2 regions of the Streptomyces sp. NPDC051582 genome follow, and region 1 is predicted to be linked to the other one. Evidence: predicted binding sites of a transcription regulator. Region 1 holds the regulator's gene; the other holds the start of a gene.
The links. The regulator HrcA, encoded in region 1, represses chaperone genes, less so after heat shock. The targets are predictions, from matches to a motif close to TTNGCACTCNGNNNNNCNGAGTGCNAA.

Region 1 (3,407 bases):
CCCCCGCGGCTCCAGCGGGAACACCCGCCGCTTGCCGAAGCGGTCCTCCAGGGTCACGGTGCCCGCCTCGCACGCCACCACCGCCCCGCAGAAGTCCGTACCCGCCACCTCGACCACCAGGTCGGTGTCGGCCGGCACCTCCGGCACCGGCTTGGGGCGCTTCCACTGCGGGGTCAGGTCGGGGGAGTACTCGCGCATCCGGCCGAGCGTAGGAGAGCGCGCGCCCTCACGTGACCGACACGCCGAACCGCCGTGCCAGTGTGTCGCGTTGCTCACGGACGAAGTCCGCCGTGACCACCGCTCCGTGACCCGGCACGTACAGCGCGTCGTCCCCGCCCAGCGACAGCAGCCGGTCCAGCGCCGCCGGCCACTGCGCCGGCACCGCGTCGCTGCCCGCCTGGGGCTGCCCCGACTCCTCGACGAGGTCCCCGCAGAACACCGTCTCGCGCTCGCCCGGCACGCACACCGCCAGGTCGTACGGGGTGTGCCCCGGTCCGACGTTGGCCAGCAGTGCCTGCACCCCGCCCAGCTCCAGCGTCCATTCGCCCGACACGTGGTGCCGGGGCACCACCAGCAGGTCCACGGCCTCGGTCGCCTCGGCCTCCGCGAGCCCCTGCCGGACCGCGTCGCCGCGCAGCTCCTCCCGGCCCGTCGCCAGCTCCGCGTCCAGCCCCACCGCCCCGTACACCTCGGCCCCGGCGAACGCGCCCGCACCCAGTACGTGATCGAAATGGCCGTGCGTGAATGCGATATGCGTCACGCGCCGGCCGGTCAGCCGCTCCGCCTCCGCCCGCAGCTGCGCGCCTTCGCGTACGCACGAGCCCGGGTCGATCAGGAGCACCGACTCGTCCCCCACCACCAGTCCCACCGTGCAGTCCCACACCGGGAGCCGTCGCCGCCCGGTCCGCCCGGTCAGCCGCTCCCAGCCCGCCTCTTCCCAATGCACGTCCATGCCGCGACGCTACCCTGGCGGGCCGCCCTTGCCAGGGGCTGACTACCCGGCCGTACACTGGCCGGGGGATCTCTGGCACTCGAACGCCCGGAGTGCCAACGAAGCAGATGAAACCGACCACGACGAGCCACGACGACCAGCTGGAGGTGTGCGCGATGCTGAGCGAACGCAGACTTGAGGTGCTGCGCGCCATCGTCCAGGACTACGTCGGGACGGAGGAGCCGGTCGGCTCCAAGGCGCTCACCGAGCGGCACCGGCTCGGCGTCTCGCCCGCCACCGTGCGCAACGACATGGCCGTGCTGGAGGAGGAGGGCTACATCGCCCAGCCCCACACCAGCGCCGGCCGGATCCCCACCGACAAGGGCTACCGGCTCTTCGTCGACAGGCTGGCGGGGGTCAAACCCCTGTCGACGCCCGAGCGCCGTGCGATCCAGAACTTCCTCGACGGCGCCGTCGACCTCGACGACGTCGTCGGCCGCACCGTGCGGCTGCTCGCGCAGCTCACCCGGCAGGTCGCCGTCGTCCAGTACCCGAGCCTGACCCGTTCGACGGTGCGGCACGTGGAACTGCTGTCGCTGGCTCCGGCCCGGCTCATGCTCGTGCTGATCACCGACACGGGGCGGGTGGAGCAGCGTCTGGTCGACTGCCAGGCGCCGTTCGGCGAGAGCTCGCTGGCCGATCTGCGGGCGCGGCTCAACAGCCGGGTCGTCGGCCGTCGGTTCACCGACGTGCCGCAGCTCGTGCAGGACCTGCCGGAGTCCTTCGAACCGGAGGACCGCGGCACGGTGTCGACCGTGCTCTCCACGCTGCTGGAGACGCTGGTCGAAGAGGCCGAGGAGCGGCTGATGATCGGCGGGACCGCCAATCTCACGCGCTTCGGACACGATTTTCCCCTGACGATCAGGCCGGTGCTCGAAGCGCTGGAGGAGCAGGTCGTGCTCCTCAAGCTGCTGGGCGAGGCCAACGAGTCGGGAATGGCCGTACGGATCGGGCATGAGAATGCCTACGAGGGACTGAACTCCACGTCCGTCGTCTCCGTCGGCTACGGTTCGGGCGGCGAGACAGTCGCCAAACTCGGCGTGGTCGGACCGACCCGCATGGACTACCCCGGAACGATGGGAGCGGTACGCGCAGTGGCACGTTACGTCGGACAGATCCTGGCGGAGTCGTAAGTGGCCACGGACTACTACGCCGTTCTCGGCGTGCGCCGCGACGCATCGCAGGACGAGATCAAGAAGGCCTTCCGCCGCCTCGCGCGTGAACTCCACCCGGACGTGAATCCGGATCCGAAGACGCAGGAGCGCTTCAAGGAGATCAACGCGGCCTACGAGGTGCTCTCGGACCCGCAGAAGAAGCAGGTCTACGACCTCGGCGGCGACCCGCTGTCCTCCTCGGGCGGCGGCGCGGGCGCGGGTGGCTTCGGTGCGGGCGGCTTCGGCAACTTCTCCGACATCATGGACGCCTTCTTCGGCCAGGCCTCGCAGCGCGGACCGCGCTCGCGGACCCGCCGCGGCCAGGACGCCATGATCCGCCTCGACCTGGAGCTGGACGAGGCCGCCTTCGGCACGACCAAGGACATCCAGGTCGACACGGCCGTCGTCTGCACCACCTGCTCCGGCGAGGGCGCCGCCCCCGGCACCTCGGCGCAGACGTGTGACATGTGCCGCGGTCGCGGTGAGGTGTCGCAGGTCACCCGGTCCTTCCTGGGCCAGGTCATGACCTCGCGTCCCTGCCCCCAGTGCCAGGGCTTCGGCACCGTGGTCCCGACCCCGTGCCCCGAGTGCGCGGGCGACGGCCGGGTCCGCTCCCGCCGCAGCCTGACGGTCAAGATCCCCGCCGGTGTCGAGAACGGCACCCGGATCCAGCTCGCGGGCGAGGGCGAGGTCGGCCCCGGCGGCGGCCCCGCCGGCGACCTGTACGTGGAGATCCACGAGCTCTCGCACCCGACCTTCCAGCGGCGCGGGGACGACCTGCACTGCACGGTGACCATCCCCATGACGGCCGCGGCCCTGGGCACCAAATGCCCGCTGGAGACCCTGGACGGCATGGAGGAGATCGACATCCGGCCCGGCACCGGGTCCGGCCAGTCGATCCCGCTGCACGGGCGCGGCGTCACGCACCTGCGCGGCGGCGGCCGCGGCGACCTGATCGTCCACGTCGAGGTCACCACCCCCGGCAAGCTGGACGCCCAGCAGGAGGAGCTGCTGCGCCAGCTCGCCAAGCTGCGCGGCGAGGAGCGGCCCACGGGCCAGTTCGCGCCGGGGCAGCAGGGCCTGTTCAGCCGCCTGAAGGACGCCTTCAACGGCCGCTGACCGGCCCGTCGGCAGACGTACGAGCCCGGTCCGGGGATGCCCCGGACCGGGCTCGTCGCATCGGTGCGGACGCCGCCGGTGAAGCGGACTATGCCAGGCGAATGCGGTGATTCGGCCCGGTGGGCGGGACATGGCACGATGCA
Region 2 (3,407 bases), on a different contig from region 1:
CTGCTCCCCGGTGTCCACCGCCTTCAAGGCCGGCCACGACGTGGTCCGCCCGCAGAAGCCGAACACCATCGCCAAGTCGCTCGCCATCGGCAACCCGGCCGACGGCCCCTACGTCCTGGACATCGCCCGCCGTACCGGCGGCTACGTCGAGGACGTCACCGACGAGCAGGTCGTCGAAGCCATCAAGATCCTCGCGCAGACCGAGGGCATCTTCGCCGAGACCGCGGGCGGCGTGACCGTCGGCGTCACCAAGAAGCTCATCGACAACGGACAGCTCGACCCGGCGCTGACCACGGTGGTCCTCAACACCGGTGACGGCCTCAAGACCCTGGAGGCGGTGGCCGCGGACAGCGGGCAGACCGCCACCATCCGCCCGAGCCTGGACGCGTTCCGCGCCGCCGGCCTGGCCTGATCCCCACCCCTCGCTTCCGGAAAGGCAGTAGCGCCATGAGCGTCAACGTCCGCATCCCCACCATCCTGCGCACCTACACCGGCGGCCAGGCCGAGGTCTCCGCCGAGGGCGCGACCCTCTCCGAGGTCATCGCCTCCCTGGAGGCGAGCCACCCGGGCATCGCCGCCCGTGTCCTGGACGACCAGGGCAAGCTGCGCCGCTTCGTGAACGTCTACGTCAACGACGACGACGTGCGCTTCGAGGGTGGTCTGGACGCGGTGACGCCGGACGGCGCGGGCGTTTCGATCATCCCCGCCGTCGCCGGCGGCTGCTGACGCGCGAAAGACCCAGAATTACCCCCTCCGGTAAAAGCGGAGGGGGTAATTCTGCTTGATTGGGCGCGGTAGAGTTGGGGAAGTCCCCTCCGCTGTTCTTGCCCGCCGCATATGAGCGGGTCGCGTGATGGTTGACATTGAGTCAATGTCCGAGTGCGGTATGGGGCTTTGGCGAGATATGCCGGGTCCGAGTTGCCCGGGAATATGCCAAATTTTCACTCTATTTCAATGTATCCCCGTGTCCAGATTTCTCGTCGGATTGACCTGTTGCAGACAGCAGCGGTGCAGATACATTCAGCCCCGGTCGAGGCGTTCCGGCGCAAGTTCTGACCCGGGACCGCGAAGTGCGGTCCTGCGCAAGGGCCAGTAATAGGGGAGTTAGGCATGGCTCAGGGCACCGTCAAGTGGTTCAACGCGGAGAAGGGCTACGGCTTCATCGCGGTCGACGGTGGTGCGGATGTGTTCGTCCACTACAGCGCCATCCAGATGGACGGGTACCGCACCCTTGAAGAGGGTCAGCGGGTCGAGTTCGAGATCTCGCAGGGCCAGAAGGGTCCGCAGGCGGACATGGTCAAGCTCGCCGTCTAGTCCCGGCGCGATCGACCACCGACGCATACACACGAAGGGCCCGCACCTCAGAGGAGGGGTACGGGCCCTTCGTGCTGCCCGGGACCGGGGCGGGGGCCCGGCGCCCTCGGCGGGGCTTCCTCGAAGCCGCTTGCACTCGGAGGGGTCGAGTGCTAATCATTGGCGTTAGCACTCTCCACTTGAGAGTGCTACTACACAGGACCGGGTCGGTGAGGCCCGCAGGGTCCGGCGGGAAGGAACCGCCGGGCACGCAGGCCGTCCGTCGCGGGCGCGGGCGCGGTCCGGAGCAATCCAAGCCTCCCCCCGTACCGACGGTGCAGGGGGAACCCCAGTCCTGGAGGACCACTTCAGATGGCCAAGATCATTGCGTTCGACGAGGAGGCCCGGCGCGGTCTCGAGCGCGGGATGAACCAGCTCGCCGACGCCGTCAAGGTCACCCTTGGCCCCAAGGGTCGCAACGTCGTCCTTGAGAAGAAGTGGGGCGCCCCCACGATCACCAACGATGGCGTCTCCATCGCCAAGGAGATCGAGCTGGAGGACCCGTACGAGAAGATCGGCGCCGAGCTGGTCAAGGAAGTCGCCAAGAAGACGGACGACGTCGCGGGCGACGGTACGACCACCGCCACCGTGCTCGCCCAGGCGCTCGTCCGCGAGGGCCTGCGCAACGTGGCCGCCGGCGCCAACCCGATGGCCCTCAAGCGCGGCATCGAGAAGGCCGTCGAGGCCGTCTCGGGCGCCCTGCTGGAGCAGGCGAAGGATGTCGAGACCAAGGAGCAGATCGCTTCCACGGCCTCCATCTCCGCCGCCGACACCCAGATCGGCGAGCTCATCGCCGAGGCCATGGACAAGGTCGGCAAGGAAGGCGTCATCACGGTCGAGGAGTCCCAGACCTTCGGTCTGGAGCTTGAGCTCACCGAGGGCATGCGCTTCGACAAGGGCTACATCTCGGCCTACTTCGCCACCGACATGGAGCGTATGGAGGCGTCGCTCGACGACCCGTACATCCTGATCGTCAACTCGAAGATCGGCTCGGTCAAGGACCTGCTGCCGCTCCTTGAGAAGGTCATGCAGTCCGGCAAGCCGCTGCTGATCATCGCCGAGGACGTCGAGGGCGAGGCCCTGTCGACCCTGGTCGTCAACAAGATCCGCGGCACCTTCCGCTCGGTCGCCGTCAAGGCCCCGGGCTTCGGCGACCGCCGCAAGGCCATGCTCGGCGACATCGCCATCCTCACGGGCGGCACGGTCGTCTCCGAGGAGGTCGGCCTCAAGCTGGAGAACGCGGGCCTGGACCTGCTCGGCCGCGCCCGCAAGGTCGTCATCACCAAGGACGAGACCACGATCGTCGACGGTGCCGGTGACAGCGACCAGGTTCAGGGTCGCGTCAACCAGATCCGCGCCGAGATCGAGAACTCCGACTCGGACTACGACCGCGAGAAGCTCCAGGAGCGCCTCGCGAAGCTGGCCGGCGGCGTGGCCGTCATCAAGGCCGGCGCCGCGACCGAGGTGGAGCTCAAGGAGCGCAAGCACCGCATCGAGGACGCCGTTCGCAACGCGAAGGCGGCCGTCGAGGAGGGCATCGTCGCCGGTGGTGGCGTGGCCCTGCTCCAGGCCTCCGCGGTCTTCGAGAAGCTCGACCTGTCGGGTGACGAGGCGACCGGCGCCAACGCCGTGAAGCTCGCCCTGGAGGCCCCGCTCAAGCAGATCGCCGTCAACGGTGGTCTTGAGGGTGGCGTCGTCGTGGAGAAGGTCCGCAACCTGACCGTCGGCTGGGGCCTCAACGCCGCCACCGGCGAGTACGTGGACATGATCGCCGAGGGCATCATCGACCCGGCGAAGGTCACCCGCTCCGCGCTGCAGAACGCGGCGTCGATCGCGGCCCTCTTCCTCACCACCGAGGCCGTCATCGCCGACAAGCCCGAGAAGGCCGGCGCCCCGGCCGGCGGCGGCATGCCGGGCGGTGACATGGACTTCTGATCGGCCCCAGGCTGATCGGCTGTTCTTCGACCGAGGGCGGCACTCCCTGCACGGGGGGTGCCGCCCTCGGGCGTTTCCCGGGTCGAACGGCGAGACGGATCACCATCGGACGGGGCGGT

Region 2: a site for HrcA is predicted at 1,444-1,470, ahead of groL (chaperonin GroEL). Genes of this name have one in related genera too.

Annotation. Positions count from the first base shown of each region.
Region 1 covers NZ_JBFAZJ010000043.1:30,834-34,240, reverse strand. Annotated here, with positions in the region: gene AB0M92_RS35450 (DUF3097 domain-containing protein) at 1-198, opposite strand, end outside; gene AB0M92_RS35445 (MBL fold metallo-hydrolase) at 227-952, opposite strand; gene hrcA (heat-inducible transcriptional repressor HrcA) at 1,108-2,124, shown strand; gene dnaJ (molecular chaperone DnaJ) at 2,125-3,264, shown strand.
Region 2 covers NZ_JBFAZJ010000002.1:417,083-420,489, reverse strand. Annotated here, with positions in the region: gene thrC (threonine synthase) at 1-412, shown strand, start outside; gene AB0M92_RS05040 (MoaD/ThiS family protein) at 448-726, shown strand; gene AB0M92_RS05035 (cold-shock protein) at 1,111-1,314, shown strand; gene groL (chaperonin GroEL) at 1,666-3,288, shown strand.